3 regions of the Lentzea sp. NPDC059081 genome follow, and region 1 is predicted to be linked to each of the others. Evidence: riboswitches for the same ligand, from Rfam matches in the RefSeq annotation. Region 1 holds a riboswitch; each other region holds the start of a gene.
The links. Region 1 has a riboswitch for cobalamin ahead of ACFWV3_RS16035 (ribonucleoside-diphosphate reductase subunit alpha). Riboswitches for the same ligand answer to the same signal wherever they lie in the genome.
Positions count from the first base shown of each region.

Region 1 (10,190 bases):
ACGGGTGCGCGCGGAGTTCGGTGCGGTGAGCGGGCCTCTGGAGCTCTACAACGACCTGCTGCGCGCCCGCGGACCGAGGGGCGCGCTCGACCCGTTGTTCCCGGCGATCCTGCGCGCGGTCGCGCAGTGGCAGGGGGCGGTGTCGATCGTCCACGACCAGCAGCTGTCGCTCACCGACGGGCGCATCCGGCAGCTCAAGAAGCTCGCCCCACGACTGCGCAGCCTGACTCTGGTTGACTCTCAGCACGACGCACGCGTGCAGGTGGCCGATTTCCTGGCCGGCATAGCGCGGCGGGTCGCGGAAGAAGAACTCAACGGACGACCTGACCGCGAGGTGATCGAGTTGTTGATGCCGTTCGTCGCAGGACCGGGGATGTGGCATGCCTGACGCCATTTTCGCCGACCCCCGGCTCGCGAAGCTGTACGACGCGTTCGACGGACCGCGCGAGGACCTGAAGCTGTACCTGGGCATCGCCGACGAGGTCAGGGCCACGACCGTGCTCGACGTCGGCTGCGGCACGGGGTGCCTGGCCGTCGAGCTGGCGGCGTCCGGCCGCACCGTGATCGGGGTGGACCCGGCGCTGGCCTCGCTGGAGGTCGCGCGGGCCAAGGACGCGCGGGTCACCTGGATCCACGGCGACGCGACGACGTTGCCCCCGATGTCGGTCGACCTGGCGACGATGACGGGCAACGTGGCCCAGGTGTTCCTCGGCGACGACTGGGAGGACGCCCTGCGAGCCGTGCACCGCGCGCTGCGGCCGGGCGGCCACCTCGTGTTCGAGACGCGCCGGCCGGAACGCCGGGCCTGGGAGGACTGGTCGCGCGCGGAGCCGCGGGTGCGTGCCGGGGTGCGGGAGCAGCTCGAACTGGTCGGTGTGGGCCTGCCGTTCGTCTCGTTCCGCCACACCTACACGTTCCCGGACGGCTCGGTGGTCACCTCGGACTCGACGCTGCGGTTCCGCTCGCGGCCCGAGGTCGAGAAGAGCCTGGCGGGGTGCGGGTTCGAGGTCGTGGACGTGCGGGACGCGCCGGACCGGCCGGGGCGCGAGCACGTGTTCGTGGCGCGGAAGGTCAGCGCGGGACCGGTTTCCGGGCGACGCCCCTGAGCCGGGCGACGCCGCGGCTCAGCTGACCAGCGCGGGTTGCTTCCACGCCTGCGCCAGCCACGGCAGGATCCGCGGCAGCCGGTCCGCCACGACGTCGTGCAGCACCAGCACGATCCGCCCCGACCGCGCGGGTCCGGCGTCGAGCCACACGACGTGCATCAGCACGCCTGTCTGGAGGTCGAGCCCCGCCTCCGCCTCCGCGAGGGCGGCGGGGGTGGCGGCGGCGGGGTCGGCCACCTCGTGGTGGGCGAAGCCGGATCGGCGGAGCTCGGGATGCAGTTCCACCAGGGACTCCATCGCCGCGGCCAGGCGACCCACGCCCAGCCCTGCCCGCACCTGCACCGTCATCGCTCTCACGTTAGGAGAGCCTAACCTAGGCTCCACTTCGGGTCGCGGCCACTGAGGCCCAGGACACGGTCGAGCACGGGCGCGGTCGAGTCGACCTCCACCGCGGCTCCGAAGAGCGAGCCGTCGCGGTCGTCGGGGCCGATCGACGACACGAAGCCGTGGACGACCTGGAGCAGGTCCTCCTCGACCTCGAAGTCCTGGCCGGTGGCGCGGGCGAGGTCCCAGCCGTGCAGGACGATCTCGTCCAGCGCCACGGCCGCCGCCACCTCGCCGGGCAGGTCGACGCCGCCCGCCGCGGTCATGCCCTCCCAGGCTTCCGGTGCCCGCCACGCCTGCGCGAGCTCGGTCAGCCGCGCCGGGATCGACTCGCGGAAGTCGAGCGGCAACCGGGCCGCGTCGCCCGTCCCGCTGCCGGTCACCGGCGTCTTGCGCGCGGCCATCGTGAACGCGAGCGCAAGGCCGTGCACGTGGTCGAGCAGGTCGGCGACCGCGTACTCGGGACAGGGCGTCGGCGCCTTGAGGTCGCGGTCCGTCACGCCGCGCACCACTCCTGCCAGCCGGTCGGCCGCGGGGGTCAGGTCGAACATCAGTAGCCGTCTCCTCCCCAGAACTGCTCCTCGAGCGTGTCCGCCGTGCCGGCGAGCAGCTGGAGCGGATCGGTGAACTCGTGGATGTCGAGGTCGGCCAGCGGCAGCGAGTGCCGCACGACCACGTGCTCGCCGATGATCGCGAGGCCGCACGCGACGGTGGAGGCTCCGACCTCCTCGAGCACGGCGCGGAGGTCCACCTGCGACGCGAGGCCGCACGGAGAGGCGATCTGCACCCACTCGTGCATCTTGTCGAGCACTTCCCTGACGATGATCACGACCTGCGTGCGCTCGTCCTCGTCCTCGTCCTCCCCGAAGGTGAAGAGGATCCTCAGCTCTTCGCCCTCGTCGTGGATGACGTCGTACTCGGCGCGGACGTAATCCGCGAGGTCTCCCCAACTCGCCATGGCGCAACCCTACTGGCCGCGATGGCCCACAGCCCGACGACGAGCACGGCGCCGACCTCGGCCACGAGCAAGATCCTCTCGATGTAGCCCAACGGGAACACGCGCCACCACCGAACGCCGGACGTCATCCCCATCGCAATGGCGTACAAGATCGGCATGAATGCGACAACGCTCACCAATCCGGACGCCATCGTCCACCTGGCGTGTCGCCCCCACACGTCGTGCCGCGTCCAGGGCCGCGCGAGCAGGATGATCGCGATCGGCAGGCTCACGAACGCGACCATGCTGCCGAACCGGTGGATGCTGCCGCTGAGCTCGTTGGTGCCCATCGCCCAGTTCGTCTTCGGGAACGCGACGACGAGCAGCAGGCCGACCGACCACAGGACCAGCGCGACCGAGCCGGCCGACCGCCACCTGGCCAGTCCCTTGTGCACGAGGGCCAGCAGGATCGCGAGCGACCCGAACGCGAGCAGCAGCACGGCGACGTCGAACACCGTGCGGTAGTCGCCCAGCGCGTACTCGCTGATCGTGCGGCGCATCGGACCGATGGTCAGGTCGAGCAGGCCGACCATCGCGACCGTGGCGACGACGGCGAGGGAACCGCCGGCGGCGGCTAGTCGAGGAATCAGCACATAACGGTCAACGCCCCGGTGAACGCGCGGGGTTCCTGCATTCAGGAACCTGACAGGAACCGCTCAGGTCAGCACGCTGCCGCAGGTGATGTTGACCTGAGCGCCCGTGATCGTGCGACCCCAGTCCGACGCCGCGAACAGCGCCGCCCTGCCCACGTCCTCCAGCGTCGCGACCCTGGTCAGCGGCGACCGCCGGAGCATGTCGGGTTCGACCTGACCGCGGAAGTCCTCCGGCACCGACTCGGGCACGCCCGCCGTCTGCAACGTCACCACGCGGACGCCGTGCGGCCCGAGCTCCACCGCGAGCTGGCGGCGCATCGACTCGACCGCGTCGAACGCCGCGAGCAACCCGCCGAGCTGCCAGTCCCGGTGCGCGCTCGCGTCGCCGGTGCCACCGAAGAACAGGATGACGCCCGACTTCTGCCTGGTCATGTGCCGTGCGGCCGCCCTGGCGGTGAGGAACTTCGACCGGACCGCCGAGACGACGGGGCTCAGGTAGTCCTCGACGCTCATCTCGACCATCGGCGTGCCCTGGACGTCGTTGTCGGTCGTCACGTTGACGGAGATGTCGAGGCGGTCGAACGTGGCGGCGTGCTCGTCCACCGCCCGCTCGTCGAGAGCGTCCACCACGGCGTACCGCGCGCCGAGCTGCTCGGCCCTGGCGCGCAGCGTCGCCTCGGTCCGGCCCGCGAGGTGGACCTCGGCACCCGCCTGGACGAACGCCGCGGCGATGGCACCGCCGATGCTGCCCGCGCCGCCGTAGATGACGGCGACCTTCCCGTTGAGATCCAGCTCCCGTCCGGTCATGGCAGGAGACGATAACTCCTATTTGAGCGCTTCCGCCGCCTCTGCTGACACGGCTTGCGCCACCGCGGTGAGCGCCGGCGAGTCGAGCTTCCACTGCTGCCAGTACAGCGGCACGGACACCACGCGGCCCGGCGCGAGGTCGACCAGGCCGTCCTGCAACTGCTGCGGCGGCACCATCCCCCAGCCCAGGCCCGCGACGATCGCCCGCACGTACACCTCGGACGACGGCACGTAGTGGCGGTGCTCGGACGCGCCACGGCCGCGGGTGAGCGTGCGCACGAACCTGTCCTGCAGGTCGTCGTTGCGGTCGAACACGACGACCGGCGCCTGAGGCAGCCACGACTTCAGCGGGCCGCTCTCGTACCGTTCCACGAAGGACGGCGAAGCCATTGCGGCATAACGGATGTGGCCGAGCTTGCGCACCTCGCAGCCCGCGACCGGTTCCTTCGACGACGTCACCGCCGCCATCACCAGTCCCTGGCGCAGCAACGCCGTCGTGTGGTCCTGGTCCTCGCGGTGCAGGTCGAACGAGATCCTGAGCTCCGGCAGAACCCGTTGCAGGGCGGGCAGGAACCACGTGGCGAGCGAGTCGGCGTTCACGGCGACCGGCACGCGCACGACGGCGTCCTCGCCCAGCGCCGCGTCCAGGTCCTGGTCGAGCGCGAGCAGTTGGCGACCGTAGCGGACCAGCACCTCGCCCGACGGGGTCAGCCGCACCGGGCGGGCGCGCACCAGCAGCACCCGGCCGGTGCGGTGTTCGAGGGCCTTGATCCGTTGCGAGACAGCGGAGGGCGTGACGTGCAACGCCGCGGCCGCCGCGTCGAACGTGCCCGCGTCGACGACGGCCAGCAGCGTGCGCACCAGGTCGAGATCCATCACGAGCGCTAATGCTACGTAAGAATCTTTAGCTGTTCTCATCTAAAACGCGTCAATACCGTTCTGCGGTGTGACTGACCTCCTCCTCGGCTTCGGCACCATGATGACCCTGATCGTCGCGATCGGCGCGCAGAACGCTTTCGTGCTGCGCCAAGGACTTCGACGGCACGCCGTGGCGAAGGTGGTCGCCGTCTGCGCCGTCTCGGACGCGATCCTGGTCGCGGTGGGCGTCGCCGGGTTCGGTGCGGTCGTGCGGAAGTGGCCGTCGCTGGTCACCGCCGCCGCGGTCGTGGGCGGGATCTTCCTGCTGGGGTACGGGTTCCTGGCGGCCCGGCGGGCACTGCGGCCGTCCTCGATGGATGTCTCCGGCGAACCGTCCGGACGACCCGTGCTCACGGCGCTCGCGCTGACGTGGCTCAACCCGCACGTGTACCTCGACACGCTGTTCCTGCTCGGGTCGATCGCGGCCGGCCGGTGGCTCTTCGGGGTCGGCGCGGTGACGGCGAGCGTCCTGTGGTTCGTCGCACTGGGGTTCGGCGCCCGCCTGCTCAGCCCGCTGTTCGCGAGGCCGCGCGCGTGGCGGGTACTCGACGGCGTGGTCGCCGCCGTGATGACGGTCCTCGGAGTCGCCTTGATCGCCGGCGCGTGACACGCGCATCTTGGGTGGTGATCAAGCGGCCACCACCACATGTAGTATCTGCCGCGCTGGTGGTTCACCGGCCCGGAGCAACGGGCGGGTGAGGCAAGAGGGAACCCGGTGGAAGTCCGGGACTGCCCCGCAGCGGTGAGTGGGAACGAAAGCCGTCAACGAAGCACTGGGCCCAGGCCTGGGAAGCGACGGCCGGTAGGAGCGTGCCCGGCGCCCACGAGTCCGAAGACCTGCCACTGGTGTGCGCGCAAGCCTGCGCGCACTACACGGTGCCCCGAGGGAGGGCGGCTGTGTGCACCGGTGGCGTGTCCACCGGCGCGCGCACGCGTTCTCTCGGGCTTGCTCGCGAGGAGAGAGCGTGCCCGACCAGCCGACACCGCTGGACCGACTATCAGGGGTCGTCCACGAAGCGTGTGCCGACCTGCCCAACGCCTCGGCCGAGGCGGTCCTCGCCGAGACGAAGCGGAACCTCTACGACGGCATCACCGACGCCGAGCTGGCCCTGGCACCGATCATGGCCGCCCGCGCGATGGTCGAGCTCGACCCGGACTACTCCTACGTCAGCGCCCGGCTGCTGCTGGACAAGCTGCGCACCGAGGCGTGCGGAGTGCCGCTGACGCACGCCGAGATGACCGAGCGCTACCCGTCGTACTTCGCCTCGTTCGTCCACCACGGCATCGAGCTGGGCCAGCTCGACCCCCGGCTCGCGGACTTCGACCTCGCCCGGCTCGGCGCGGCACTGGACGCGTCCCGTGACCTGAACTTCCAGTTCCTGGGCATGCAGACGCTGTACGACCGCTACTTCCTGCACCACGACGACCGCCGCTACGAGCTGCCGCAGGCGTTCTTCATGCGCGTGGCCATGGGTCTCGCGCTGCAGGAGGACGACCGCGACGCCCGCGCGATCGAGTTCTACGAGCTGCTCTCGTCGTTCGACTTCATGTGCTCGACGCCGACGCTGTTCAACTCGGGCACCACGCGGCCGCAGCTGTCGTCGTGCTTCCTGACGACCGTGGACGACGACCTCGCCTCGATCTTCCACGGCATCAGCAACAACGCGCTGCTGTCGAAGTTCGCCGGTGGGCTGGGGAACGACTGGACGCCGGTGCGCGGGATCGGTGCGCACATCAAGGGGACCAACGGCAAGTCACAGGGCGTGGTGCCGTTCCTGAAGATCGCGAACGACACGGCGGTGGCGGTCAACCAGGGAGGAAAACGCAAGGGCGCGGTCTGCGCCTACCTCGAGACCTGGCACATCGACGTCGAGGAGTTCCTCGACCTGCGCAAGAACACCGGCGACGAGCGCCGCCGCACCCACGACATGAACACCGCGAACTGGGTGCCGGACGAGTTCCTGCGCCGGGTGCGCGCCGGTGGTCAGTGGACGCTCTTCTCCCCCGACGAGGTGCCCGACCTGCACGACGCGTTCGGCGCGGAGTTCGCCGAGAAGTACCGGGCCTACGAGGAGAAGGCCGACAACGGCGAGATCAAGGTCTTCCGCCGGCTGCCCGCCGTCGACCTGTGGCGGCGGATGCTGACCATGCTGTTCGAGACCGGCCACCCGTGGATCACGTTCAAGGACCCGTGCAACCTGCGGTCGCCGCAGCAGCACAGCGGGGTCGTGCACTCGTCGAACCTGTGCACGGAGATCACCCTCAACACCGCGGTCGACGAGGTCGCGGTGTGCAACCTGGGCAGCGTCAACCTCGCCCGGCACGTGACCGGCGGCGGCATCGACCACGCGCGGCTCGAGAAGACCGTGCGGACGGCCGTGCGGATGCTCGACAACGTCGTCGACGTGAACTACTACACGATCCCGGAAGCGAAGAACTCCAACCTGCGGCACCGGCCGGTGGGCCTGGGGCTGATGGGCTTCCAGGACGCGTTGTTCACGCTCGGCACGCCGATGGCGTCGCAGGAGGCCGTCGAGTTCGCCGACCGCAGCATGGAGGAGATCAGCTACTACGCCATCGAGGCGTCCGCCGATCTCGCGCGGGAACGCGGCGCGTACGAGTCGTTCGACGGATCGTTGTGGAGCAGGGGGATCCTGCCGATCGACTCGCTGGAGATCCTCGCCGCGAGCCGCGCCGACGGCGAGCTCCAGGTGAACCGCGAGTCCACATTGGCTTGGGATGCCGTGCGGACCAAGGCCCGGAGCGGCATGCGGAACTCGAACGTCATGGCCATCGCGCCGACCGCGACGATCGCCAACATCACCGGCGTGAACCAGTCGATCGAACCGCTCTACCGCAACCTGTACGTGAAGTCGAACATGTCCGGCGACTTCACCGTCGTCAACCCCGACCTGGTGCGGGCGCTCAAGCAGCGCAAGCTGTGGGACGAGCGGATGATCTCCGACCTCAAGCTGCACGACGGCAGCCTCGGCGCGATCGACCGCGTGCCGCCGTATCTGAAGGCCTTGTACGCCACGGCGTTCGAGGTCGACAGCTCCTGGCTGGTCGAGGCGGGGTCGCGCCGGCAGAAGTGGATCGACCAGGCGCAGTCGCTGAACCTCTACCTGGCCCAGCCGAGCGGCCGCAAGCTCGACGAGCTGTACCAGCTGGCGTGGCTGCGCGGGCTGAAGACGACCTACTACCTGCGCACGCAGAGCGCGACCCACGTGGAGAAGTCCACGTTGCAGGGCACCGACGGCAAGCTCAACGCCGTCTCCCCCGTCGCCGTGACCGACCCGAACTGCTCCATCACCGACCCCGACTGCGAGGCCTGCCAGTAATGAGCGACATCGAAGCCGGCGCCGCACGGGTGAGCGTCGACGACAAGGCGATGATCAACTGTCGCGCCGACGTCAACCAGCTGCTGCCGCTCAAGTACCACTGGGCGTGGGAGAAGTACCTCAACGGCTGCAACAACCACTGGATGCCGACCGAGGTCTCGATGCAGGCCGACATCGGCCTGTGGAAGTCGAAGGACGGGCTGACCGACGAGGAACGCCGCATGATCAAGCGGAACCTCGGCTTCTTCGCCACGTCGGAGTCGTTGGTGGCCAACAACATCGTGCTCGCGGTGTACCGGCACCTGACCAACCCCGAGTGCCGCCAGTACCTGCTGCGGCAGGCCTTCGAGGAGGCCGTGCACACTCACACGTTCCAGTACATCTGCGAGTCGCTCGGCCTCGACGAGGGCGAGCTGTTCAACATGTACCGGGAGATCCCGTCCATCACGGACAAGGCCGCGTGGGCGTTGCAGTTCACGCAGCACCTGGAGGACCCGGAGTTCAAGACCGGCACGCCCGACAAGGACCAGGCGTTCCTCAAGGACCTCGTCGCGTTCTACGTGGTCTTCGAGGGCATGTGGTTCTACACGGGGTTCGCGCAGATCCTGTCGCTCGGCCGGCGCAACAAGATGGTCGGCATCGCCGAGCAGTACCAGTACATCCTGCGCGACGAGTCGATCCACCTGAACTTCGGCATCGACGCGATCAACCAGATCAAGATCGAGAACCCGCACCTGTGGAACGACGTGTTCCAGAAGGAGGTGCGCACGATGCTCGCCGAGGGGTGCGAGCTGGAGATCGCCTACGGCCGCGACACGATGCCGGGCGGGATCCTGGGGCTCAACGCCGACCTGTGCGAGCAGTACATGCGGTTCATCACGAACCGCCGCTGCGCGCAGCTCGGCCTGGAGCCGGTGTGGGCGCAGACGGAGAACCCGTTCCCGTGGATGTCGGAGATGATGGACCTGAAGAAGGAGAAGAACTTCTTCGAGACCCGTGTCATCGAGTACCAGAACGGTGGCTCGCTGGAGTGGTGAGCCGAGGCGGGTGGTCGCACGTCCGCGCGACCACCCGCCGTTCGACAGAAGCGCCTACCGCAGTGGTGACGCCGCCTCGGGAAGCCCTGCCCGGTCCGCGACCGGCCAGTCCAGCGGATCGGGCCCGAGCTTCACCAGCTCGGCGACCTGCAGACGCGACCACGGCGAGATCTCGCGCGTGCCGTCGAGGACGTCGGAGGCGAACTTCGTCCACGCCACCCGTTCGGTGGAGTCGACCTCGTCCGGGTTGGGCGTGGGGTCGTCGTCGGTGAGGACCCGGAACACCGGGCACATCTCGTTCTCGACCACGCCGTCCATCTCGGCGCGGTAGCGGAAGGCCGGCAGCAGCAGCTCGGGCTCGGAGACCGCCATGCCGAGCTCGTCCCGCAGGCGGCGCACCACGGCCTGGGCGATGTCCTCGCCGGGCGCCGGGTGGCCGCAGCAGGTGTTCGTCCACAGGCCGGGGAAGGTCTTCTTGTGCAACGCGCGGCGTGTCAGCACCGTGTTGCCGTCCGAGTCGAAGACATAGCTGGAAAACGCCAAGTGCAGCGGGGTGTCCGCGTGGTGCACCACGGCCTTGTCCTCGACGCCGATGGCCGAACCGTCCTCGGCCAGGAGGACCACCTGTTCCACAGTCACGCCCCCACGTAATCACACGTGGCCGAAGATCGGGAACCAGGCTTCCGGGTGAGAGCTCGAGCGCGGGGATAGCCGCCCCCTAGGTGGCGCACGTCACCCTGGGGGCATGACTTCCCCGTTCGCTCAGGCTCACACCATGTTCCTGGTGCTGGTCAGCCCAACGGGCCAGTACTCGATCTGGCCCGCGGTGCTGCAGGTGCCCGCCGGCTGGCAGGTCGTCCACGGAGTCGCCTGCAAGCAGTCCTGCTCGGACTACGTCAACGCGCTCCGGGCCGACCTGCCGGCCGCGGCCTGACACTCACAGCAGCGTGATGTACCCGTGGGCCGACGCGCCGCCGTGCTCGTTGTTGCCCGCGTACGACGCCGTG
Region 1 covers NZ_JBHYGW010000006.1:129,538-139,727, forward strand. Annotated here, with positions in the region: gene ACFWV3_RS15990 (DUF3800 domain-containing protein) at 1-388, shown strand, start outside; gene ACFWV3_RS15995 (class I SAM-dependent methyltransferase) at 381-1,106, shown strand; gene ACFWV3_RS16000 (hypothetical protein) at 1,125-1,454, opposite strand; gene ACFWV3_RS16005 (TIGR03086 family metal-binding protein) at 1,475-2,041, opposite strand; gene ACFWV3_RS16010 (hypothetical protein) at 2,041-2,448, opposite strand; gene ACFWV3_RS16015 (DUF998 domain-containing protein) at 2,373-3,080, opposite strand; gene ACFWV3_RS16020 (SDR family oxidoreductase) at 3,144-3,887, opposite strand; gene ACFWV3_RS16025 (LysR family transcriptional regulator ArgP) at 3,906-4,763, opposite strand; gene ACFWV3_RS16030 (LysE/ArgO family amino acid transporter) at 4,864-5,412, shown strand; cobalamin riboswitch at 5,456-5,665, shown strand; gene ACFWV3_RS16035 (ribonucleoside-diphosphate reductase subunit alpha) at 5,771-8,146, shown strand; gene ACFWV3_RS16040 (ribonucleotide-diphosphate reductase subunit beta) at 8,146-9,183, shown strand; gene idi (isopentenyl-diphosphate Delta-isomerase) at 9,238-9,816, opposite strand; gene ACFWV3_RS16050 (MbtH family protein) at 9,929-10,117, shown strand; gene ACFWV3_RS16055 (YncE family protein) at 10,121-10,190, opposite strand, start outside.

Region 2 (10,190 bases), on a different contig from region 1:
CGGTGCCGGCGGCGGGAACGGGCGCGGGAGCCGGGATCGGCTCGTCGGTGCGCGTCGCGATGCGCGAGGCGGCCCTGCGCGACCAGCGGCTCGGGCGGGCGGCCCGCAGCGGTTCGTCGACGGAGGTGCCGACCGAGGAGGAGACGCGGCGGGTCGGCGCCTTCACCGCGGTGCCGACCAGGAACAGCGTCGGGCGGTACAGCTTGTGCTGCTTCACCACCGACTCCAGCTCGCCGACCGTGGTGTGCGCGACCACCTCGTCGGCCTGGCTCACCTTGTACGCCACGACGACCGGCGTCTCGGCGGTGTACCCGCCCTCCAGCAGCTTCTCGACGAACTGCCCCACGCGCGCGCCCGAGACCGTGGCGGCCATCGTGGTCTGCAGCGCGGCGAACTCGCGGACCTTCTCGCTGCTCTCCGGCGAGATCAGCACGGCCGACGACGCCTCGGTGGAGGTGATCTCCCTGCCGATCTTGGCCGCGGCGGCGGCCACGACCGAGACGCCCGGCACGACCTCGACGTCGAGGCCGAGGCGCACGCACAGGTCGTGCTGCTCCTGCACGCCACCACCCGTCGCGGCGTCGCCCGCGTGCAGGCGCACGACCGTCTGCCGGGACGCTGCGGCGCGGCGGTACAGGTCGGTGATCTCCTCGGGCGTGACGCGCGAGAAGTCGACCAGCTCGGCCTCGGCGCGGGCGTGCTCGCGGACGCACTCGGCGTCGACCGCGCTGGGAGCCCAGATGACGACGTCGGCTTCCGCGACGCGGCGCGCACCGCGCAAGGTGATGAGGTCGGCGGCACCGGGACCGGCGCCGACGAAGGAGACCCGACCGGTCGTCGTCACGACAGCTCCACAGGGGGGTTGGGGAGAGAGGCTTAGGCGTTGACCGTACCGCCTGCCGATCCCGCCACGAACGGGTGGCAGGCCCGCACGAAACGCGCCACCGACTCCGGGTCGCCGGCCGGGTGGGTGTGCAGGTACGACGCGTGCACACCACCGGTCACGAACCCCTCGGCGACCGGCCGAGAGTCGACGCCGCGCCAGTGCCACGCGGGCGGGGCGGAGTGCGGTGTGGACAGCTGCGTGCGGTGGAACTCGTGGCCGGTCACGCGGCTGCCGGGCAGGTGCAGCGGCGAGCTCGCGGACGCCACGGCGTCGCGGTAGCCCAGCGTCAGCTTCGGCGTCATGAACCCCTCGGCGTCGAGCACGCCGCACATCGGGTGCCCGTCGAGCGACCTCGCGAGGTACAGCAACCCACCGCACTCGGCGTGGACCGGGGCACCCGATCGAGCGAACCGGGCCACCGCGTCGCGCAGCTTCACGTTGCCGGACAAGGCTTCCGCGTGCTGTTCGGGGAACCCGCCCGGCAGCACGAGGCCCGCGGTGCCCGCCGGCAGGTCCTCGTCGTTCAGCGGGTCGACGACGGCCACCGCCGCACCCGCCGCCCTGAGCACCTCGACGTGTTCCGCGTAGCCGAACGTGAAGGCCGCACCGCCCGCCACCGCGATCACGGGCTCGTCCGCGACCGCGTCGACCTGGGGTTCCCACGGGGCGACGGCCATGGACGGCACCGACCTGGCCAGCCCGCGCACCGCGTCGAGGTCGACGTGCTTGGCCACCGCTGCGGCGATGGCGTCGACCGCCGACACCGCCTCCGACCCGTGCTCCGCCGCCGTCACGAGCCCCAAGTGCCTGGAGGGCAAGGAGAACTGCGGATCGCGCGGCAGCACCCCGAGCACGTCGAGGCCCACCTCGTCGCACGCGGACCGCAGCACCTGCTCGTGCCGCTCGGACCCGACCTGGTTGAGGATCACGCCCCCGAGCCGGACCGTCGGGTCGTAGCCGCGGAACCCGTGCAGCAGCGCCGCGAGCGACCGGCTCTGCCCGCGTGCGTCCACGACGAACAGCACGGGCGCGTTGATCAGCTTCGCGACGTGCGCGGTCGAGCCGATGCCCGCGGTGTCGACGCGGCCGTCGAACAGGCCCATCACACCCTCGACGACGGCGATGTCGCAGCCTCTGGAGCCGTGCGCGAACAGACCGGGGACGCGGTGCTCGCCGACCATGACCGGGTCGAGGTTGCGCCCGGGACGTCGCGTCGCGAGCGCGTGGTAGCCCGGGTCGATGTAGTCGGGGCCGACCTTGAACGGCGCGACCCGCGACCCGGCGTGGCGCAACGCGGCCATCAGTCCGGTCGCGACGGTGGTCTTGCCGCTGCCGGAGGCGGGGGCGGCGACGACCAGCCGGTTCACCACTCGATCCCCCGCTGGCCCTTCTGCCCGGCGTCCATCGGGTGCTTGACCTTGGTCATCTCCACCACGAGGTCGGCGGCGTCGACCAGCGGCTGCGGCGCGTACCGGCCGGTGATCACCACGTGCTGGTGGCCCGGCCGGTTCGCGAGCGTCTCCACGACCTCGTCCACGTCGATCCAGCCCCAGTGCAGCGGGTACGTGAACTCGTCGAGCACGTAGAGGCCGTGGCGTTCGGAGGCGATCCGGCGCGCGATCTCCGCCCAGCCCTCGCGCGCGGCGGCCGCGTGGTCGTCCTCGGTGCCCTGCTTGCGGGTCCAGGACCAGCCCTCGCCCATCTTGTGCCACTCGACGGCGCCGCCCTCGCCGGTCTCGTCGTGCAGCCGGCCGAGCGCCTTGAACGCGGACTCCTCGCCCACCTTCCACTTGGCGGACTTCACGAACTGGAACACGCCGATGTCCCAGCCCTGGTTCCAGCCGCGCAGCGCCAGGCCGAACGCCGACGTCGACTTCCCCTTCATCTCACCGGTGTGCAGCATCAGCAGCGGGCGGTTGCGGCGCTGACGGGTGGTCAGGCCGTCCTTCGGAACCTCGGTCGGTTGTCCTTGGGGCATCGGTCTCTCCTCACGCTGCCCGGACGACGCCGGCGAGGTGGTCGGCGCTGAGCTGGTCGAGCCGCACGCAGGTGCCGTGCAGCGCCTCGGCGATCTTCTGCGCGAGACCGAGCCGGACGTGGCCCTGCTCGCAGTCCACGACCACGACGGCGGTCTGTTCGAGCAGACCGGCGACCTTCAGCGCGTCCTTGGCCGGGTCACCACCGAGTCCGGACGACGTGGCACGGCCGTCGGTCAGCAGCACGACGAGCGGACGCTTGCGCGAGTCGCGGAGCCGTTCGATCTCCAGCACCCGGTGGGCCTTCAGCAGACCGTCCGCGAGCGGGGTGCGGCCTCCGGTGCGCATCTTCTTGAGCCTCGTGGCCGCGGCGTCGACGGAGGTGGTCGGCGGCAACGCGACCTCGGCCTGGCTACCGCGGAACGTGACCACACCGACCTTGTCGCGGCGCTGGTAGGCGTCGCGCAGCAACGAGATCACCGCGCCGCTGACGGCCGACATCCGCTTCTGCGCCGCCATCGAGCCGGAGGCGTCGACGACGAACAGGACGAGGTTCGACTCCTTGCCCTCCCGCACCGCCTTGCGCAGGTCTGCCGCCGTGAGGAGCAGGCCGGGACCCGTCCGTCCGCGGCTCGCCTGGTGCGGCGCCGCGTTCGTGAGCGTGTCGACCAGGTGCAGCCCACTTCCGTCCACTGTGGACGACCGCACGACGCGGCCGGTGCGCGCACGGGCCCTGGACCGCTTGCCGGGCGCGCCTTCGCCGACTCCGGGCACCTCCAGCATCCGCGCCTTGAACGCGGGCGACGGCTCCGGCGCCGGCCGCTCCTGGGGCGCGTTCCCGTTCCCCTTCGGAGCATCTCGGGGACTTTCCTGGGGTTCGGGCAGCTCACCGCCACCGGGCCCGTCGTCGTCGGGCCCGTCCTCCTGCTCCTCGGCGTGCTCGGCCGCCTGGCGCATGGCGTCCTCGAGCTGTTGCTCCTCGATACCGGGCTCGTCGAACGGGTCGCGCCGCCGCCGGTGCGGCAGCGCGAGCCTGACCGCAGCCTCGACGTCGGACTCCTCGACCTCGCTCGCCCCGCGCCACGCAGCGTGGGCCGTGGCGGCACGGGCGACGACGAGGTCCGCCCGCATCCCGTCGACCTCGAAAGCCGCGCAGACGGCGGCGATCCGGCGCAACTCACCGTCCGGAAGGGACACTTCGGGCAGCTTCGCCTTGGCGTCCGCGATCCGCTGCTTCAGCGCAACGTCCTCGTGCGCCCACTTCGCCGCGAACGTCACGGGGTCCGCCTCGTAGGCCAGCCGCCGCCGGATGACCTCCGCACGCACCCCCACGTCCCGCGCCGCCTTGACCTGGACCGTGAGCCCGAACCGGTCGAGCAGCTGCGGCCGCAGCTCTCCCTCCTCGGGGTTCATGGTCCCGACCAGCAGGAACTGCGACGGGTGCGACACCGAAACACCTTCGCGCTCGACGTGCGCACGCCCCATCGCCGCAGCGTCGAGCAGCAGGTCGACCAAGTGGTCGTGCAGCAGGTTGACCTCGTCGACGTAGAGCACGCCCCGATGCGCCGCCGCCAGCAACCCGGGCTGGAACGCCCGCACGCCCTCGGTCAGCGCCTTCTCCAGGTCGAGCGACCCGACCAGCCGGTCCTCGGTCGCGCCAACCGGCAGCTCGACGAGCTTCGCGGCTCGCCGTTCCACCCCGTCGTGCGGCGCGTCGGGGCAGTCCGCCGTACCCGGTACGCAGCCGAAACGGCAGTTCGCGGAGATCTCCAGCTCCGGCAGCAACGCGGCGAGGGCACGCACGATCGTCGACTTCGCGGTCCCCTTCTCGCCGCGGACGAGAACACCACCGATGCCGGGGTGCACGGCGTTCAACAGCAGGGCCAGCCGGAGGTCGTCATGTCCGACGACAGCCGAAAAGGGGAACATGCGCGGTGAAGTCCTTCCTCGGGTGTCCACGCCCGTGGTCGGTCGAGTGACGAGGGGGACGAGTTCCTGACTCCCGGAGCGGGTCCGGTCACAGTCGCGGGACGGCGCCGGATTCACACCGGCTTCCTCGCGCTCCCCTCACAGCCCCGGCATCGTCGCATTCGGCGGGGGCAGGACCAACAGCCAGGTGAGCGACATCGCCTCGGGAAGTGCGGTATCGTTGCGGTGCGCAGTCGCAGTAGCGCTGCGAAGTGGACCCGGCAGCCTTCCGGACGGTGGGTGGGCCGGGTTTCGCGGTTTCAGAGGACGTGCACTGCCTCGACCAGTGGCTGCACGCGCTTCTTCCAATGGCCACCGCGGTGCCAGCACCACGCGATCGCATCGGGCAGTGCCAGCAACGGCTCCTCGTGGGCTCGGTGGTGCCGGTAGACGAGCATCTCGTGGCAGCCCTGCTCGCGGACCGTGCGGTACAGCAGCTTCTTGTCGGCATCGAGGACCGAGTCGTCCTGTTCGAGCACCAGCATCGAAGCACCGGACTTCGCCAGGTCCGCGACCAGGTGGACCAGGCACGCGTCCCGCTGCCGGCGGCGTGCGCACCCCGACCCGTCGTAGATCGTGACGGCAGGCGCGATCTCGACGACCGCGTCGAGGATCTGCTTCCGGCGCTGGTCCGACTCCTTGTGGAAGTGGATGCGCCGTTGGTTGGCCATGATCAGACCGCGCACGGTCCGACGTGCGGCCGCGAGATCGCCTGACACCAGGGCTGCCGCGGTGACGAGATAGCCCTTTTCCTTCGTCTCGTCCACGAACACATGGCCGGTCACGCCGCACTGCCCCCTGCTTCGACAACGGAGGCCAGATGGTGGCAGAACCCGCCCGTACACGATCGAGGTAGTGGGATGTCCTCAGATCAAGCTCTGGAACTCCTCCCAAGCCGAAGCCACCTCGTCACCGGTCCACTCCAACGCCGGCCCAGCCACCGTCACCTCGGTCTTCGCCCCCACCCCAGTCCCATCCGGCCAAAAAGACCCGAGGAACTTCCCGCTGACCTCGGTCAACCGAGCAGGATCCCCGCTCAACCGCAACGCGAACTGGTGCGTATCAGGCTCCGGCAGCCCCATGGCCGCAGCCACCACCTTCGCGTGCGCGACATAAGACCCCAACCGGGGCAACACGGTGTCCAACCCGTGCAAAGCAGACAAAGCAGCAGGCCACTGCTGGAACAGCATCCCGCCGTACCGATGCCGCCACACCCGAGCCTGCTCGACGAAGTCAGCAGACCCGGCCAGCGCCGCCCCGGAGATCCCCTCCAGCGACTTGTAGAACGACACGTACACCGAGTCGAACAGCCCGACGATCTCCGGCAGCGGCTTGCCCAGCCCGAACGTGCTCTCCCACAGCCGCGCGCCGTCGAGGTGCACGACCGCGTCCCGCTCACGAGCGGCATCCACCCACGACGTCAGCTCGTCCCAGGTCGGCAGGACGAACCCGGCCTCGCGGTCGGGCACCTCCAGCAGCAGCGTCCCGTACGGCTCGGGGCACGATCCCACGTCGGAGTTGCGGACCTTGATCGGCCGCAGCCCGGACAGCACGGTCAGCGCGTCGTCCTCGTGGTGCAGCGGGTGGGCCTGCGGGTGCATGGCGACGATCGGGTTGTGGGTGCGGTCGGCCCAGCACCTCAGCGCGATCTGCTGGGCCATCGTCCCCGTCGGCACGAACAGCGCTGCCTCGGTGCCGAGCAGCTGGGCCACGCGGGTTTCCAGGGCTCCCACCGGGCCGCCGTCGCCGTAGCGGTCGGGGTCGACGTCCGGGACCGGGCCGAGCGCCTCCAGCAGGGTTTTCTTGTGGACACCCGAGAGTTGGCGGTTCATCACCACCGCATCCAACCTCAGGTCAGCGACTGACGGCCACCGACTTCGGCGCGCGGAACGACAGCAGGTGCAGCCACTCCGGCGAGGGGTCCGCCAGCTCCAGCGAAGGCTCGTGCGACGCCACCGTCCGCAACGTCACCGCCGCCTCCAGCCGGGCGAGGCCGGCGCCGAGGCAGAAGTGGCGGCCGTACCCGAACGCCAGGTGGCGGGAGTCGGTCTCCTTGCCGCTCAACAGCAACACGAGCTCCGCGCCGGCCGGGACGCGCACGCCGGACAGCACCACCTCGCGCGCGGTCAGCCTGCGCCAGGTCACCACGGGGGTCTCGGTCCGCAGCACGTCCTCGACGAAGGACTCGGCCACACCGGGCAACGGCAGCCGTGCCCACAACGCGCGGTCTTGCAGAGCGCGGCGCAGCGCCGTGGACAGCAGCTGGGTGGTGGTCTCCTGGCCCGCGATCAGCAGGAAGTAGCAGAGACCGGCGGAGTCCTCAGCGGACACACCGGCGTCGGCCAGAGCGCGGAACAGCTCGCCGTCCCGGGCGTGGTAGCGCTTGACCAGCCACTGGTGGAACTCGCCGACGTCGTCGACCAGCTCCATCTGGCGTTCCGGCGTCAACGAACCCCAGAAGAACTCCAGCGACCCCGAGCTCCACCGCTTCAACGTCGGGATGTCGACGTTCTCCAGCCCGAGCAGGTCCATCAGCACGATGGCGGGCAGGTCCCACGCGAGCGAGCGCACGAGATCCGCGCCACCCAGCCGTTCCCGAACCAGAGATCGGATGCGAGGCTCCGCCGCGGCGACGCGGGCCGGTGTGAAGAACGACGCCACCAGCTTCCGCAGGCGGGTGTGCGACGACGAGCTGTTGTTCGCCAGCGTCGGCGGCAGCGAGAAGCGGGCCCTCACCAGGGCGCGCAGCGCGGCGGGCGCGACGGGCGTCACGGCGGTCAGCGCGTTGTCGGGCAGGTACGTGACCGGGTCGGCCAGCACGGCGCGCACGTCGTCGTGGGCGGACACCACCCAGCGGCCGTCGAGGAACTGCACCGGTGAGGTGAGCTCGGCGCGCGTGAAGGTGAACAGGTCCACGAGCGGCACGCTAGTCGGCGGATGGGAGACTCAGTCGGTGACCGTGAGCACAACCGAGGCAGTGTCCACCAGCGGTGAGGCGACGTTCGACTGGATCGACGTCCGCTCGGAAGCGCGCGCCAAGGCGGGTCTGACCCGACGGGTGCGGCCGCGCAAGGCGGACTCGACCGATCTCGACCTCGCGAGCAACGACTACCTCGGCCTCGCGAAGGACAAGCGCGTCGCGGGTGCCGCGGCCGCCGCCACGCTCAAGTGGGGTGCGGGCTCGACGGGATCGCGCCTGGTCACCGGGTCGACGGAGCTGCACAACGAGCTGGAGTTCGAGCTCGCGAACTTCTGCGGCGCGCAGTCGGCACTGGTGTTCAGCAGCGGGTACATGGCGAACCTCGGCGCGGTCACGGCGCTGTCGGGTCCCGGCACGGCGATCGTCGCCGACCAGCACATCCACGCGTCCCTGATCGACGGCACGCGCCTGTCGAAGGCCGACGTCGTCGTCGCGGACCACTGCGACGTCGGCAAGGTCCGGCATGCCCTGGAGACCCGCGGCAAGCGGCGCGCGATCGTCGTCACGGACTCGGTCTTCAGCGTCGACGGCGACATCGCCCCGCTCGCCGAGCTGCACGAGGCCTGCCGCGCGACAGGGGCCGGCCTGGTCGTCGACGACGCGCACGGGCTCGGCGTCGTCGGACCGGGTGGCCGGGGCGCGGTCGCCGAGGCCGGCCTGATCAAGGCGCCGGACGTCGTCACCACGCTGACGCTCAGCAAGTCGCTCGGCGCCCAGGGCGGCGCGGTGCTCGGCCCGAGCCGCGTGATCAAGCACCTGATCGACACCGCGCGCACGTTCATCTTCGACACCGGTCTCGCGCCGAGCAGCGCGGCGGCGGCGCTCGCGGCCATCAGGATCCTGCGCGAGGAGCCGGACCGCCCCGAACGTGCGCTGACGGTCGCGCACGACCTGAGCAACCGCCTGAAGGAAGCCGGGTTCCAGGCCAGCACGCCCACGGCCGCCGTGGTCAGCGTGCGCGCGCCGGGTCCGGAGCAGGCGTTGCGGTGGGCGGAGGCCTGCCGCGCGAACGGCGTGATCGTCGGCTGCTTCCGGCCGCCGTCGGTGCCCGACCAGATCAGCAGGCTGCGGCTCACCGCGCGCGCCGACCTGACCGAGGCGGACATCGAGCGCGCGGTGCGCGTGATCAGGGAGTGCGCCGCATCCGCAGGTGTGGAATCCCGTCCTCGATGAACTCCTCGCCCTCGGCCACGAAGCCGAACGAGGCGTAGAACGGCGCCACGTACGTCTGCGCGTCCAGCACGCACGGCGCGGTGCCGACGTCGACGAGCGCGGCCAGCATGAGCCTGCGGCTGAACCCCTGGCCGCGGGCCATCCGCGCGGTGACGACGCGCCCGATGCGGAACGTGCCGCCGGGCTCCTCGAGGAGCCGCAGGTACGCGATCGGGTCGTGCGACCCCTCCGCCTCCAGCCAGAAGTGCCGGGTGCCCTGGTCCAGGTCGCGTCCGTCGACGTCGCAGTAGACGCAGTTCTGCTCGACGACGAAGACGTCCTGGCGCAGCCGCAGGATGGCGTAGAGCTGGCCGGGGCTCAGATCGAGCCCCCACTGCCGCCGCAGGGTGGCGGGAAAAGGTGTGGTTCGCACCGAACCTTGGATATCAGAAGCCGAGCACGGACCGGTAGTTCGCCAGCCTGGTGTAGACGCCCGGTTCGTCCGGACGCGCGCACCCGCGGCCGAACGACACGACGCCCGCGAGCCTCCCGCGCACGACCAGCGGGCCGCCCGAGTCGCCCGTGCAAGCGTCCTTGCCGCCCCGTCCGGCGCACAGCATCGCGCCCGGCCGGTAGTCCGGCTCCTTCAGCGCGCACTCCTGGTCGGACAGGATCGGCACCGACACCTTGCGCAGCGTCATGGCCGGCGGGGTGTTCTCGGCGGTGCGGCCGTAGCCGAGCACCACGCCCTCGTCGCCGACCTCGCCGAGCGCGATCGTCCGGTACGGCAGCGCTCGGGCGAGCGTCAGCACCGCCACGTCGTCGCCCCGGGTGACCTCGCGGTACTCGGGGTGCCGCCACACGCCGGCGACCGGGGCGTCCACCCCCTCGTCCTTCACCCGCAGGTCCGTGCGGCCCGCGACCACGCGCAGCTGCTCCGGCCGGCGCTGGTTGTCGCCGATGACGCCCTTGTTCGTGACGCAGTGCGCGGCGGTCATGACCTTGTCCGGGGCGACGAGCGCGCCACCGCAGATCAGCTGACCGTCCGTGGTGGTGATGGCCACAACCCACGGGGTGTCCGCCACCCGCGCGGGTGTCCCCCCGACGATCGCATCCGCCGTCGAACCACCGTTGACCAGCGCGATCGCCGCTACCAGCACGGCAACTCGCTTACCCCTCACGGACCACTCCTCGTTGCACCAGGTGGACGATCGGTCACCTACGGTAG
Region 2 covers NZ_JBHYGW010000035.1:29,164-39,353, forward strand. Annotated here, with positions in the region: gene ACFWV3_RS40540 (cobalt-precorrin-4/precorrin-4 C(11)-methyltransferase) at 1-844, opposite strand, end outside; gene ACFWV3_RS40545 (cobyrinate a,c-diamide synthase) at 877-2,253, opposite strand; gene cobO (cob(I)yrinic acid a,c-diamide adenosyltransferase) at 2,250-2,864, opposite strand; gene ACFWV3_RS40555 (putative cobaltochelatase) at 2,875-4,791, opposite strand; cobalamin riboswitch at 4,831-4,955, opposite strand; gene ACFWV3_RS40560 (hypothetical protein) at 5,091-5,615, opposite strand; gene ACFWV3_RS40565 (threonine aldolase family protein) at 5,697-6,662, opposite strand; gene ACFWV3_RS40570 (hypothetical protein) at 6,685-7,746, opposite strand; gene ACFWV3_RS40575 (8-amino-7-oxononanoate synthase) at 7,784-8,983, shown strand; gene ACFWV3_RS40580 (GNAT family N-acetyltransferase) at 8,937-9,395, opposite strand; gene ACFWV3_RS40585 (serine protease) at 9,409-10,143, opposite strand.
Region 2: it holds a riboswitch for cobalamin, as region 1 does, so the genes downstream of both, ACFWV3_RS40555 (putative cobaltochelatase) here and ACFWV3_RS16035 (ribonucleoside-diphosphate reductase subunit alpha) in region 1, are expected to answer to the same signal.

Region 3 (10,190 bases), on a different contig from region 1:
GTTCCTGCTTCGCTCCGAAAGCCTACCCGAGGGCGGATCTTCCGTTGCAGCTGGGGTACCAGGACTCGAACCTAGACTAACTGAACCAGAATCAGTCGTGCTGCCAATTACACCATACCCCATTGGCTTTCACGATCGACTTGGTTCTCCTCGCGGAGTTCCGAGCCCCTCGTTGCTGCCGTGAGAAATACTAGACCACGCCCCCGCCAGAAGTGAAATCGGCCCCCACCTGCAGGCAAACACGCAGGTGGGGGCCGGTCTCGGGGCCTATCTCACGCGGTGGCGGCGGACAGCTCGCAGACGAGGAGCTCCGGCAGTTCCGCCAGCGACGCGATCGAGGACAGTCCCGCGGGCAGCGTGCCTCCGGTCGGACCCGTCCGGTTGATCCAGACGCCGTGCATCCCGGCGTCGCGCGCACCGATCGCGTCGGCGTGCAGGCGGTCTCCCACGTGCACGGTGTCACCCGGCGGGACACCGAGGGCGAGGCAGGCCGTGTGGAAGATCACGCGGTCGGGCTTGGCGCAGCCGACCTCGCCGGCGATCAGGACCGCGTCGAAGTACTCGGAGAGGCCGAGCTGGGCGATCTTCACGCGCTGGTGGCGACCGGACGCGTTGCTGATCGCGGCGATCGGGAGACCCGTGGCGCGCAGCCAGTCGAGGGTCGGGATCGCGTCGGGGAACAGGCACCAGCCCGAGGCGAGGTGCTCCTGGCGGCCGAGCTCGCGGCGGGTGGCCTCCTCCAGCGTGAGCTCCTCGCCCAGCGCGGAGAAGAAGGCCTGCGTGCGGATGTTGCGCATCGACTCGTACGGCAGTTCACCGGCGAGCTGGCGGGAGACGTGGTCGTCGGTGATCCGCTGCCACAACGACCAGGCGTCGGCGTTACCGACCATCGAGGCCAACGCGGCGCGCGAAGAGGTGCTGTAGTCGACAAGTGTGTCGTCGACGTCCAGGCACACAGCGCGGATCTCGCCGGTTCTCTTACGCGTGAAAGTCGGGGACGCAGTTGTCACCCCGGAAGGTTAGGTGCGATGGGGCCTCGTCCGATTCGGCTAACGAGGTGATTCCTCCAGCCGCTTGCACGATCAAGCGGACCTTGAGACCCCGAACGAACCAGTCGCGCTCCGCCAGCCGCCGAATGCAATCACCCGGTCGAGTGTTGTTCGGCGACACAACGCCCTCCACATGAGACGGCGGTTCCGCGAGCGCGACACCCTAGCTCGCGAAACACCATTGTGCATCAACCGCAACCTTTTCGAGGCCTGGTTTCCCAGACTGTCCACTGTGGATCATGCCGCGTCCCGGTCCCGGCACGAGAGCCGCACCACTCGACACTCTGCTTGACGGACAAGGCGATCAAGAGCATGCTGAGTTTATTCAACAGCGGTTGAAAAGAGGGGATCGAGATGGAGAGGACAACCTGCGTCGTCGTCGGTGGCGGACCGGCGGGGATGGTGCTGGGGCTGCTGCTGGCCCGCGGTGGTGTCGAGGTCGCGGTACTGGAGAAGCACGGCGACTTCCTGCGCGACTTCCGCGGCGACACGGTGCACGCGTCGACGCTCACGCTGATGGACGAACTGGGGCTGGGGCCCGCGTTCGAGCAGGTGCCGCACCAGAAGGTCGACAAGATCGAGGCGCTGCTGGAGGGCGGCGAGAAGGCCGCGATCGCCGACCTGAGCCGCCTTCCCGGCGCTCACAAGCACATCGCGATGGTGCCGCAGTGGGACTTCCTGGACCTGCTGGCGGACGCGGGCAGGCTGGAGCCGAAGTTCACCCTGCGGATGAACACCGAGGTCACCGGGATCACCAGGCAGGGCAACAGGGTCACGGGCGTCGCCTACCGCGACCGCGCCGACGGTCACACCGGTGAGATCGCCGCGGACCTCGTGGTGGCGGCGGACGGCAGGAGCTCGATCCTGCGCGACGCCGTGGACCTGCCCGTGTACCGGTTCGGCGCGCCCATGGACGTGTGGTGGTTCCGCCTGCCGCGCAAGGAGAGCGACGCGGTCAGGGGTGGCGCCGGCCGGTTCAGCGCGGGCAGCGCCCTGGTGCTGATTCCACGCGGGGAGTACTTCCAGTGCGCTTTCCTGATCCGCAAGGGAACCGACGAGCAACTGCGCGCCGAGGGTGTCGAGAAGTTCCGCGAGCGCGTGGTCACTTTGGTGCCATGGCTCGCCGACCGGGTCGATCACATCAAGAGCGTCGACGACGCGAAGCTGCTCGACGTGAAGCTGGACCGGTTGAAGCGCTGGCACGTGGACGGTCTGCTGTGCATCGGTGACGCGGCGCACGCGATGTCGCCGATCGGCGGCGTGGGCATCAACCTCGCGGTCCAGGACGCGGTCGCCGCGGCCAGGCTGCTCGCGAAGCCGTTGCGGGAAGGCACGCTCAGCGGCTCCGCGCTCGCGAAGGTGCGCCGCCGCCGCTGGTTCCCGACCGTGGTGATCCAGACGATGCAGCGGGTGGTGCAGAACCTGTTCCTCAAGCGCGTGGTGGACGGCGACGCGACCGTCTCGTCGAGCGGTGTCCCCGCTCCGCTGAGGCTCGTGCGGCGCTTCCCGTGGCTGCAGGCGATCCCGGCGTACATGGTCGCGATCGGGCCACGTCCCGAGCACGCGCCGGACTTCGCGCGCAGGGCCCCGCAGACCATCGTCAGGTCGTGACGAACGCCTCGGCCGACTCGCCGAGCACCATCGCCACGGCGTGGGCGCGGTCCCGTGCGCCCAGCTTGCGCAGGATCGCCTTCACGTGCGTCTTCACGGTGTCGTTGCTGATGAAGAGCCGCTGGGCGATCCTGGCGTTGTCCATGCCCTTCGCCATCTCGGCCAGCACGTCGAACTCCCGTGCCGACAGCTGGCCGAGCGAGGCGGGCGGGGGCATCCGCGCCGGTAAGCGCGCCAGCGACCCCACCCGCGCGTCGATCGTGGCGGGAGCACCGCGCACCGCGGCCGCGATCGTGGGCAGCAGCTCGGCCACGGGCGAGGTCTTCAGCAGGTAGGCCACCGCGCCGGCGTCGAGAGCGGCGCGGGCCCAGCTCGGACTGTCCGCATTGGACAGCACGACGACGCGGGCACTCGGTCTGAACTGCGCCGTGTCGCGCACGGTCCGCAACGGTCCGCCACCGGGCACGTCGAAGTCCGTGACGACGAGGTCCACCAGTGTGCTGCGCAGACAGCGCGCAGCGTCGGCCACGGTGTGGGCGATTCCCACAACGCGGAAGCAGTGCGTGCGGTGCAGCGAGATCCGCAGCCCCTCGGTGATGAGCTGCGAGCCGTCGACGAGCAACACACGGGTGGACGCCAGGTCCGTCATGACACCGGGAAGTTACTAGCGGGTACCGGAGTGCGTAACCTGCCGGACGCCGGATTGCTCCGTACGGCTACCTATTTGCCACCGGATTGGTGAGCGTTCCGAGGCCGTCCACCGTCACGGAGACCGTCTGTCCGGCCGTCAGCGGCCCGACACCCGCCGGCGTCCCGGTGAGGATCACGTCGCCGGGGAGCAGGGTCATGATCGAGGACACGTACTCGATGAGCGACGGAATGTCGTGCACCATCAAGGAAGTACGTCCGTCTTGTTTGACGTCGCCGTCGACCTCGGTGACGATCCGCACGTCGGACGGGTCGAACTCCGTCTCGATGAACGGACCCATCGGGCAAAACGTGTCAAAACCCTTGGCGCGGGTGAACTGCACGTCCTTCTTCTGCAGGTCCCGCGCCGTGACGTCGTTGGCGATCGTGTAGCCCATGATCACGCTCTTCGCCCTGGCCGCCGGCACGTCGCGGCACGGCTGGCCGATGATGACGGCCAGCTCGCCCTCGAAGTCCACGCGTTCCGAGACCGCCGGGAGCTTGATCTCCACGTTCGGCCCGACCACCGAGGTGTTGGGCTTGAAGAAGATCAACGGCTCCGCGGGCACCTCGTTGCCGAGCTCGGCGGCGTGGTCCGCATAGTTCCGGCCCACGCCGATGATCTTGGTCGGCAGGATGGGTGCGAGCAGCCTCACATCGGCGAGCGGCCACTTGCGTCCGGTGAACGTGGGCGTGCCGAAGGGGTGTTCGGCGATCTCCGCGGCTTCGTCGCCCTGGACCTCGACGAAGGCAACGCCCTGCGGGTGGGCAATCCTGGCAATACGCACACGTCAACCTTAGACGGACGCCCGCATGGCCTTGTGGACGAGCGCGTCACACAGCGCCAGCCAGCTCGCCTCGACGATGTTGCCGTGCACGCCCACGGTGGTCCACTCGCGTTCACCGTCGGTCGACTCGACCAGAACGCGCGTCACCGCGTCGGTTCCGGGGTGCTCGGTGAGGATGCGCACCTTGTAGTCGGCCAGCTCCACGGCGTCCAACCAGGACAGGTGCGGCAGCAACGCCTTGCGCAGGGCCGCGTCCAGCGCGTGCACGGGCCCGTTGCCCTCGGCGGTGGCGATGACCCGCTCCCCCGCCACGTGCACCTTGACCGTGGCCTCGGACACGATCTCGCCGTCGGACCGGTGGTCCAGCACGACCCGGTACGACTCCAGCGAGAACGGCGCGGTGTCCAGCTGGGACAGTTCGCGGCGCAGCAGCAGCTCCATGGAGGCGTCGGCGGCCTCGAACGACCAGCCCTTGGCCTCCAGGTCCTTGACCCGCTTGAGAGCGCTCCCCACCTCCTCTGACCGGCCGGTCAGGTCGAGACCGAACTCACGTCCCTTGAGCTCGATGCTCGCCCGACCGGCCATCTCGGTGACCAGCACCCGCATGTCGTTGCCGACGGTGTCCGGAACGATGTGGTTGTAGAGCTCCGGATCCACCTTGATCGCGCTCGCGTGCAGACCCGCCTTGTGGGCGAATGCTGACGACCCGACATAAGCCTGGTGGGTGTCGGGTGCGATGTTCGCGATCTCGGCCAACGCATGGGAGACACGGGTGAGCTCGGCCAGTGCCCCGGTCGGGAGCACCTCCATGCCGAGCTTGGTCACGAGGTTTCCCACGACGGCGAACAGGTCCGCATTACCTGCTCGCTCGCCATACCCGTTGGCAGTGCACTGCACGTGCGTCGCGCCCGCCTGAACGGCCGCGATCGTGTTCGCCACCGCGCAGGACGTGTCGTCCTGGCAATGGATCCCCACGCGAAAACCGGTCTTCTCGACGACCTCGGCCACCGTCTCGGCAAGCCCGAGCGGCAGCTGCCCGCCGTTGGTGTCGCACAGCACGACGACGTCGGCCCCACCCTCCACAGCGGACTCCAGCACGCGGAGGCTGGTGTCCGGCGAGAAGGCGAACCCGTCGAAGAAGTGCTCGGCGTCGAGGAAGACGCGCCTTCCATGGTCCTTGAGGTACCGGACGGTGTCGCGCACCATCCTGAGGTTCTCGTCGAGGTCAGTCCGCAGCGCCCGCTCGATGTGCCGCAGGTCCGACTTGGCCACCAGCGTGACCACCGGCGCCTGGGAGTCGAGCAACGCCTTGACCTGCAGGTCTTCCTCGACCTTGACCCCGGCCTTGCGCGTCGCCCCGAACGCGACCAGCTGGGCGTTCTTCAGCTCCAGATCCCCCGCCGCCGCCCGCGCGAAGAACTCCGTGTCCTTGGGCAACGCGCCGGGCCAGCCGCCCTCGATGAACCCGACGCCGAGCCCGTCCAACAGCCGCGCGACAGCGAGCTTGTCCGTGACGGAGTACGAAATGCCCTCACGTTGTGCGCCATCACGCAACGTCGTGTCGTAGACGTGGAACTCGTCGGTGGGGCCGGCCATCGGGGGTCATCTCCTCAAATCCGGACAAACAAAAAGACCCCCCGCGGGATGCGAGAGGTCTGCGCGTCGGGTGCCAGGGGCGGCAACTACCCGACGCGCTCGTCGATAATGATGGCGAGGTTCTGAGCCATGCCGGGGATGCTGCCACAGCCTCCGCCGCCCACCAAGGGCCGGGACCGAATCTCCCACTATCTGGTCACGGCGCACGCCTGGCCAGGCACGCACGCCAACGGCAAGCCATGGCCGATGCCGTAGGCGAGGCGAAGCAACCCCCGCACTGCCAACGGCGAAGCCAAGGCCCCAAGCGATGCCGAAGGCGAGCCGTGCGGACCTGACGCCGATGGGTAGCGGTGAACCCACTCGTGGTGTGGCGATTGGGGCTTGACTTTGGGTGCGAGGTGCTACCACTAGTGGATCGGCCGGTTGCGAAGCATCCGGCCTTTTCCGGCCGAACCAGCGCCTCGCAAGGGCCCCGAAGTCAAGCCCCAATCGCAATCGTCGCGGAGCGGCGATGTACCCCGCTGCTTCGTCCGAGGTGCACGACCACGCTGGAACAGGCACCTGACCGCACTGCCGACCACGCTGGAACGGCCACCTGACCGCATTGGCGACCACGCTGAAACCCCAAAGACGATCAAACCCCGGCGAGGAACCGAGCAAACGCCTCCACAGAAGCAGGATTCCGAGGCCCCTCCACCAACGCCGCATACGGCAACGAGAAGAACCTCTTCCCCTTCACCGCCGGCGAGTTCGCCAACGGCGCGAACCCCTCCAAGAACGCCTGCTTCTGCGCCGGAGTGTTCGCCTCCCCGTCCGCGTAATCCACGATCAGCACCACATCAGGCGACCGCTCCACCACGGCCTCCCAGTTCACCGTGGTCCAGCTGTCGTTGAGGTCCCCGAAGACGTTCTCCCCACCGGCCTTCCCGATGACGTCCTGCGGCGCCGCGTTGCGACCGGACGTGAACGGCTGGTCCTGCCCGCTGTCGTAGAGGAACACCTTCGGCCGAGGCTTGCCGGCCATCAGCGCACCAGCCTCCTCGACGCGCCGCTGGTAGGACCGCACCAGTTCCTCGGCCCGATCCGACACCCGGAAGATCGTGCCCAGGTTCCGCAGATCCGTGTACAACGCATCCAGAGCGGGCATGATCCCGCGCTGCTTCCCCACGCCGTTCCGGCACGCCTCGGTCAGTTGGTAGGTGCCGATCCCGAGCTGCTTCAACGCGTCCGGCGTGAACCCGGTGCTCTCGCTGAACCCGTAGTTCCACCCGGCGAACACGAGGTCCGCGCCGGCTCCCTGCACGACCTCCTTGGAGATCTTGTCGGCGAGGTGTCGGGACCCCTCGAAGTCCGCCTTCCAGGGTGAGGTCTGGAGGTCGACGGTGTTGCCGCTGTCGACGACGTACCCTGCCATGCGGTCCTTCAGGCCCAGCGCGAACATCAGCTCGGTGATGCCGGTGTCGTTGGTGACCACTTTGGACGGCACCCGGTCGAACGTGACCTGCTGGCCGCAGTTCGTGACGGTCACGGGGTCGGACTCGGAGGTGTCCTGCGCGACCGTCGCACCGCATCCCGTGACGAGGAGCAGGGACGCCAGAGCGAGGGCGGTTCTCAAGGGGTGACCTCCTGGTCGAACAGGAGCTGGGGAACTCCTGTGGTGGGGTGCGCGACGACGTGCGCGGTGACGTGGAAAACCTTGGCGATCAGCTCCGGCACGAGGACCTCGGAAGGCGTGCCGGAGGCGACCAGTCGTCCCTCGTCCAGCACGTGCAGGCGGTCGCAGTAGGACGCGGCCAGGTTCAGGTCGTGCAGGACGGTCAGCACGGTGACGCCTAGGCCGCGGGTCAGGGACAGCACGTCCAGCTGGTGGCGGATGTCGAGGTGGTTGGTCGGCTCGTCGAGGACCAGCACGCGGGGCTCCTGGGCGATGGCCCGCGCGATGAGGACGCGCTGGCGTTCGCCGCCGGAGAGGCTGAGGAAGCTGCGGGAGGCGAGGTGGGAGACGTCCACTGTGGCCAGTGCGGCCTCGACCACCTCTCGGTCGTGAGCCGGGGAGCGGTCGTGCGGCAGGCGGCCCATCTCCACGACCTCGGCGACCGTGAAGTCGAACTCGACCTGCGACTCCTGGGTCAGCGCGGACAGCTCGCGGGCCAGGTCGTGTCGCTTGTGGACGTTGCGGCCGTCGATCAGCACGGCGCCCGCGTCCGGCTTCAGGGCGCGGTAGACGCAGCGCAGGGTCGTGGACTTGCCGCTGCCGTTCGGGCCGACGATGCCGACCACCTCGTCGTCGGCGGACAGCGTGATGTCCTCGATGATGCCGTCGACGGTGAGCTGCTGGACGTCGACGCGCATCAGCGGCCTCCGAAGACGTAGGTCCTGCGACGCATGAGGAAGATGAAGCACGGCACGCCGATCGCGGCGGTGATGACGCCGAGCGGCAGCTCTTCCGGCGCGGCCAGCATGCGGGCGGCGACGTCGACCCAGACGAGGAACGACGCCCCGGCCAGCGGGGCGAGGGGCAGCACGCGCCGGTGGTCCGCACCGACGACCATCCGCGTGAGGTGCGGCAGCATCAGTCCGACGAACCCGACGGCACCGCTCACCGCGACCAGCACGCCGGTGATGCCCGCGGTGACGATGAACAGGTGCGTGCGGAACCGGGTGACCGCGACGCCGAGCGTGGTCGCGGTCTCGTCCCCCATCGCCAGCGCGTTGAGCTGCCGCGCCTTGGTCATCAGGTACACGATCCCGAGGACCGTCACGGTCAAAGCGATCGGCAACGACTGCCAGTTCGCCCCGCCGAGACTGCCCAGCAGCCAGAACATGGCGCTGCGGGCCGCCTCGCCGTGCGGCGCCTGGAACACGAGCAGCATCGCCACCGCGGAGAACCCGTACGCCAGCGCGGTTCCGGTCAGCACCAGCCGCAGCGGTGTGAGCCCTCGGCTCGTGCGCGCGGTGAGGTAGACCAGCGCCGTGGCGCCGAGACCCGTCAGGAACGCGCCCGTGGACAGCGCGTAGACACCGAGGCCCTGCAACACCCCGAGCGTCGCCACGGCCGTCGCCCCCACGCTCGCGCCCGACGAGATGCCGAGCACGTACGGGTCCGCGAGGGCGTTGCGGACCATGGCCTGGATCGCCACGCCGACCACGCTGAGACCGGCGCCCACGACCGCGGCCAGCAGCACGCGGGGCAGCCGGATGTCCCAGACGATGTGGTACTGGCCGGCGAGGTCGGCGGGGATCGTGCCGCCGGTGAGCGCGGCCCACAGCAGGTCGAGGGTGACGTCGAACGGCACGGAGACGGGACCGAGCGCCACGCCCGCCACGATGCTGACGACGAGCACGCCGACGAGCGCGCTGATCTTGGAGATCACTGGGTCCCTTCCCGCAGTCCACGGCAGGAGTCGGAGTAGCTGTGCATGCCGTGTGCGGGTATTCGGGCTTGCCCCCGGGGAGGGGCCTACCGTTGCGGGTCAGCGCCGGACTTCGACCGGACTTCCCCCACACGCGACATCTGCACTCTAACCCGACACGATCACGTGTCCGTCCGGTACCGCATGAGCGCACCACTCCCCTTCTGCTCCACGGACGTGAGACGCAGCTCTCCCGGAACGGTGAAAAGCCGCTCGCCGGCACCCAGGACCGTCGGGAACACCATCAGCCGGTACTCGTCGACGAGACCGTGTTCGGCCAACGCGCGCACAACGCTGATGCTGCCCACGACGACGATGTCCTGACGTGCCTTCAGCGCGCGCACGGTCGACACGAGATCGTCCGTCACGGATGAGTTCTGCCACGCGTCCGCGCTGGTCAGGGACTTGGACACGACAACCTTGGGGATGGCGTTCATCCGGTCGGCGAACGGGCCGGTGCGGCTGGGCCACAGCTTCGAGAAGTGCTCCCAGGTCGTGCGCCCGAAGAGCATGACGCCGGTCTCGAACAGCGGGCCGAGGTCGAACTTGTCGCCCGCCACCGCCTTCTCCCCGTGCCGGAACGCCCAGCCTCCGCCGGGGGTGCCGGCCCGTCCGTCGGGGTCCTCGACGACGTCGTCCAGTGTGACGAACTCGGTGACAATCAGATCGCTCATGCCAGTACGTACCGGCGACGGCGGTGATACTCATCGCGATGACGAGCACCGGTTTCGAGACGCGTCTGGAGCAGCACCGCCGCGAGCTGCTGGCGTACTGCTACCGCATGCTCGGATCGGTCCACGAGGCCGAGGACCTGGTGCAGGACACGCTGCTCCGCGCGTGGAACGCCCGCGAGCGCTACGACGAGCGCAAGGCCTCGGTCCGCACGTGGCTGTACCGCATCGCGACGAACGTCTGCCTGACGGCGCTGGAGGGCAAGGCGCGCCGGCCGCTGCCGTCCGGGCTGGGCGCGCCGGGCACCGATCCGGAGGCCGCGCTCGTGCCCGCCTTCGAGGTGCCGTGGCTCCAGCCGTTCCCCGACGAGTCGG
Region 3 covers NZ_JBHYGW010000018.1:60,455-70,644, forward strand. Annotated here, with positions in the region: tRNA gene ACFWV3_RS31465 (tRNA-Gln) at 51-122, opposite strand; gene ACFWV3_RS31470 (HAD family hydrolase) at 273-1,010, opposite strand; gene ACFWV3_RS31475 (FAD-dependent oxidoreductase) at 1,404-2,660, shown strand; gene ACFWV3_RS31480 (LuxR C-terminal-related transcriptional regulator) at 2,650-3,309, opposite strand; gene ACFWV3_RS31485 (fumarylacetoacetate hydrolase family protein) at 3,377-4,135, opposite strand; gene cimA (citramalate synthase) at 4,145-5,731, opposite strand; gene ACFWV3_RS31495 (ABC transporter substrate-binding protein) at 6,366-7,346, opposite strand; gene ACFWV3_RS31500 (ABC transporter ATP-binding protein) at 7,343-8,083, opposite strand; gene ACFWV3_RS31505 (FecCD family ABC transporter permease) at 8,083-9,105, opposite strand; cobalamin riboswitch at 9,141-9,262, opposite strand; gene ACFWV3_RS31510 (dihydrofolate reductase family protein) at 9,267-9,818, opposite strand; gene ACFWV3_RS31515 (sigma-70 family RNA polymerase sigma factor) at 9,857-10,190, shown strand, end outside.
Region 3: it holds a riboswitch for cobalamin, as region 1 does, so the genes downstream of both, ACFWV3_RS31505 (FecCD family ABC transporter permease) here and ACFWV3_RS16035 (ribonucleoside-diphosphate reductase subunit alpha) in region 1, are expected to answer to the same signal.